DNA from 2 places in the Streptomyces sp. NBC_01445 genome. Region 1 is predicted to be linked to the other one. Evidence: riboswitches for the same ligand, from Rfam matches in the RefSeq annotation. Region 1 holds a riboswitch; the other holds the start of a gene.
What was found. Region 1 has a riboswitch for cyclic di-AMP ahead of OG574_RS45025 (transglycosylase SLT domain-containing protein). Riboswitches for the same ligand answer to the same signal wherever they lie in the genome.

Region 1 (2,196 bases):
TATTCCTGAGCTTCTTCGCGGCGGACCTTCGGTTCGAATCCGACCCGGCGCAGGTGCGTGCGGAATTCCCGTTCCTCGCCGTGTCGACCACTGAGGCCCGGGATCGACCAGGCCTCCCACGCAGATAGATAACTGCCCGGAAACCCGTAGTCTGCATAGGGTTTCAGCAGCCTCCTCCCGGTCCGAGCCGAGACCTTCACTGGCATACCAGCGACGATCGGCAACTGAATCCCCATCACATGCAGACCGTCTTCTGAGCTCGCGCACATCCTGAGCCGGCAATATCTCCGGGCTCAGCATCGGAGCCCTCACCTATCCCGCCCCGGGTATCCCGCGAGCTCAACAGGCCGACGGGAAGTGCACTCCGATGACGGAACCCGCCGGCCTCACCTCCGCCGATCCCCCAGCCGAACCACCCAAGGCCACATTCAGGCACCACCCCGATCGACACCGCTCACGAACCGCACAGCGGGACGTCCGTCGGGCCGCGCGACCGGGCCAGCATTGATGGCGATACGCCCCTTTTGATACTGAATGCGACATAGCACTATGTCCGTCTTGCTCTACAAAATCCCTTTTCGGACGATTAGAGGCGTACGGAGCGATCTGCCTATATAGCGAGATATTCCTACGAAATATCCCCCTCCGATACGCCATCGACTGGGATTGCAACCCACATCCCATTCAGTGAACCGTGTCACACGGACGGACGCGGGCCCCGAGCTCTGCTGAGCCCACTTCCCTTCTAATCAAAGAAGGTTGGGCTTTTCGATCAAAGAGAGCTGCGGGTTCTGGTCGCCCAAGTCAGGGCTCTCACATTTCGCTATGGGAATTCTGGTCTTGTTCTCTCCGCGCTTTCTCGCCTAATGTCACCGTCAATCCGGATGGAACGCCGAATCCTGCCGCCGTCCGGAATCCCTCCCACCCACTCGGTTACGCACGGCAGGAGCGGGGGACCCAGGTAAGCCGCCGACCCGGTTTCCGGAACGGCTCGGGGTGAAGTCGCATTCGCAGTGCGACCGGACATCTCCCGTCCGAACCCGACAGCTCACCTCGTAGGCGACGGAGAGGAACTCGTCATGCCCTCAAAGGGAAAGCACCGCCGCCCCAAGTCCATCTCGCTCACCCGGGGAATCGCCGCCGCAGGCACGGGCGCCGCTGTGCTCGCTCTCCCGGTGCTCGGCGCGACCAGCGCCGGCGCAGCGCCGCAGGCCGCCCCGGCCGCAAAGAGCGCCGCGGCCCCCACGACGTACGTCGTCGCCGCGGGCGACTCCCTCGCCAAGATCGCCCGAGAGCACTCTCTGAGCGGCGGCTGGAAAAAGCTGTACGCGGACAACCGAGCCACCCTCGGTGACAACCCGGGGCTGATCCACCCCGGTGTCAAGCTCACGCTCGGCAAGAAGAGCCCGGCCAAGCCCGCAGAGAAGCCGGCAGCCACCAGGGCGTCCGCCGAGCGGGCCGACCGCTCCGAGCAGCGGACCACGCTCGCCGCTGCCCCGGCGAAGAAGACCTACACCAACGACCTCGACGGCTGGATCAAGGAGTCGCTCGACATAATGGCCAAGCACAACATTCCCGGCACCTACGAGGGCATCCACCGCAACATCATGCGCGAGTCCTCCGGCAACCCGCTGGCCATCAACAACTGGGACTCCAACGCTGTCGCAGGAACCCCGTCCAAGGGGCTCCTGCAGGTCATCGACCCCACGTTCACCGCGTACCACGTGCCCGGCACGTCGATGAACAGCTACGACCCGGTCGCCAACATCACCGCAGCCTGCAACTACGCGGCCGCCAAGTACGGCTCGATCGACAACGTGAACGGCGCGTACTGACAGCCGGTTCCACAATGAGGCTCGCAGTCGTCGCAGGCAGACCAGGCTTGCGCCGTGCGTGCCTTGCAAGGAGGACCTCCTGGTGGAGGTCGCGGCGGCGTGCCAGTCGGTGACGGACTGACACACGCGGCGTCCCGCGGATCCGGTGGCAGCGCAGTTGCGCTCCAAGGGCTCCCCCCGTCTCAGCACGGAGGACGCCGCGGTCCACTCCGCCTGAACGGAAGCCCGACGACTGCCAGTTGAAGCGCGTCGATGATGCCGTGGCCCTGAAGTCCCGTAAGCATGAAGGGACTTCAGGGCCCTTTGTCGTCCTGTCCAACCCCTTGCGCGCCATCACCCCCGTACATATTCTCCCCGCGGA
Region 2 (2,196 bases), 7.2 Mb from region 1:
CCACGGCGCGCGGGAGCTGGTCCTCCACGATCTGGTCGAGGAGCTTGCCGCGCACGGCGAGGTTCGCGTACCGGAAGGAGTGCTCGGGGGTCCGGTCGTCCAGGAGGACGGCGAGACGGTCGGCCCAGCCCACGAAGGCCCCGTCCGGACCGGGGTCCCCGACGCCTTCGGTGAAGCTGTCCCCCACCGCCGCGTAGGACCGAATCGTGCCGCCGCTGAGTGATCTCGATTCGTTTGCCACGACCACACATCTTTCACCCTGCGATGTGACCTACGCGACCGTAGGAAGGGGTTGACGGGGCGTGATATAGCCCACCTGGTCAGTTTCGCGATTTCAGGAATACGACGGGGATGCGGAGGAGGCTGCGCCGAAGGGGCGGGCCCGGAACCGGACCCGCCCCTTCACGTCACACCGTCAGGGTCGGAACGACGTCACATCGTCGGAGTCAGAGCGAGACCCCGTGCGCACGGAGGTACGCGACCGGGTCCACGTCCGAGCCGTAGCTCGGGGTGGTGCGGATCTCGAAGTGCAGGTGCGGTCCCGTGACATTGCCGGTCGCGCCGGAGAGGCCGATCTGCTGGCCCTCGGTCACGGTCTGCCCGGACGAGACGGAGAGGGACGACATGTGGGCGTACTGCGAGTACTTGCCGTCGGCGTGCTGGATGACGACCTCGTTGCCGTACGCGCCGTCAAGGCCGGCCGACACGACGGTACCCGCGGCGATGGCCTTGAGCGGGGTGCCCGTCGGGATCACGAAGTCGACACCGGTGTGGTAGCCGCTGGACCACATGGCGCCCGCGGTCTTGTACGCCGTACCGATGGAGGCGCCCTGGACGGGCAGCGTGTAGCCGGCACCAGTGGTGGTCGCCGCCGCGGCCTTGGGCGCGGAGGCCTGAGTGGCGGTGGCCGCGGCCTTCTGGCCGATCGTCAGCTTCAGGCCCGGGTGGATCACGGACGGGTCGCCGCCGATGACCGAGCGGTTGTCGGAGTAGAGCTTCTTCCAGCCGCCGCTGACGTTCTGCTCGTCGGCGATCTTCGAAAGGGTGTCCCCGCCCTTGACGGCGTAGGTCTTGGCAGCGGCGGGAGCGGCCGCGGCCTTCACGACCGAGTGAGCGGCCGCGGGAGTCGCGGCGTGGGCGCCGGTGGCACCCATCAGCGGCAGCGCGAGCGCGGCGCCACCCACTCCGGCAACGACGATCACGCGTGCGAAGCCCTGGGACTTGGGACGGCGGTGCTTACCCTTCGCGGGCATGGGGATTCCTCTCCGTCGCCTGCGAGGTGAGCTGTCGGGTTCGGGCTGGAGCTGCCCGGCCGTGCCCCTTTCGGGCACGGCTTCACCCCGAGCCGTGGCCGGTGTGCCGGATACGGCGGTCTACCTGGGTCCCCCGCTCCTGCCGAGCACGGATCGATGTGCGGATTCCGGGCGGCGGCAGGATGAGGCGGTCCGTCCGGATTGCGCTGAACGTAAGCGAGCGGGGAGCGCGGGGACAAGGCGCGAAATCCCTTGGACAGCCCGGTTCTTGATCCTTAAACGGCGTTTTCCGGAAAAGGACGTCACGCTCCGTCTATTTACGATCTTTGCGACTGCGATACCTGCTGGAAATACATTCGGCTCCGCCGCCACACACGGTCACCGCTATGACCCTGCTCACCTATCGGCTACCATATGGTGCCATTTCAGAGTTAGTTACCCCGTACGCCATGATTGCCTATCTATCGGTTCATTTCGGGCATTCGATACGCAATCGCCTGCCGCCTCTCACATGGTTGCCCCTGGCAGCCATGTCGTATCGTCGAAGGCGCCCGCAGGCGAGCAGCGCCGCGGCCGACCGGGAGGAGCCCCCGTGACGCAGCAGGTCCCGTCCACCGAGCCCGAGTTGGCCGGAGTGCGCAACTTCCGCGATGTGGGTGGCCTCCCGACTGTGGACGGCCGTCGGGTCAAGCAGGGCGTGCTGTTCCGCAGCGGTCACCTCGCGCACGCCACGGATGAGGACGCCGCGTTCCTCTCCTCGCTCGGGCTGCACACGATCTTCGACTTCCGCAACGCCGCCGACCAGCGCCTCGAAGGCCCTGACGTCACGCTGCCCGGCGTGCGGAACGTGAACCTGCCGCTGACCGACCCCGCGGACGGGGCCGAGTTCTGGCAGATGGTGCGCGACGGCAACCTCGACGAGCTGCGCGCCGCCCTCTCCGAG

Region 2: another riboswitch for cyclic di-AMP. It lies ahead of OG574_RS12225 (M23 family metallopeptidase); the one in region 1 lies ahead of OG574_RS45025 (transglycosylase SLT domain-containing protein).

What each region holds. Positions count from the first base shown of each region.
Region 1 covers NZ_CP109485.1:9,839,136-9,841,331, reverse strand. The annotation lists cyclic di-AMP (ydaO/yuaA leader) riboswitch at 913-1,077, shown strand; gene OG574_RS45025 (transglycosylase SLT domain-containing protein) at 1,080-1,835, shown strand.
Region 2 covers NZ_CP109485.1:2,628,917-2,631,112, forward strand. The annotation lists gene OG574_RS12220 (SGNH/GDSL hydrolase family protein) at 1-241, opposite strand, end outside; gene OG574_RS12225 (M23 family metallopeptidase) at 447-1,253, opposite strand; cyclic di-AMP (ydaO/yuaA leader) riboswitch at 1,257-1,437, opposite strand; gene OG574_RS12230 (tyrosine-protein phosphatase) at 1,846-2,196, shown strand, end outside.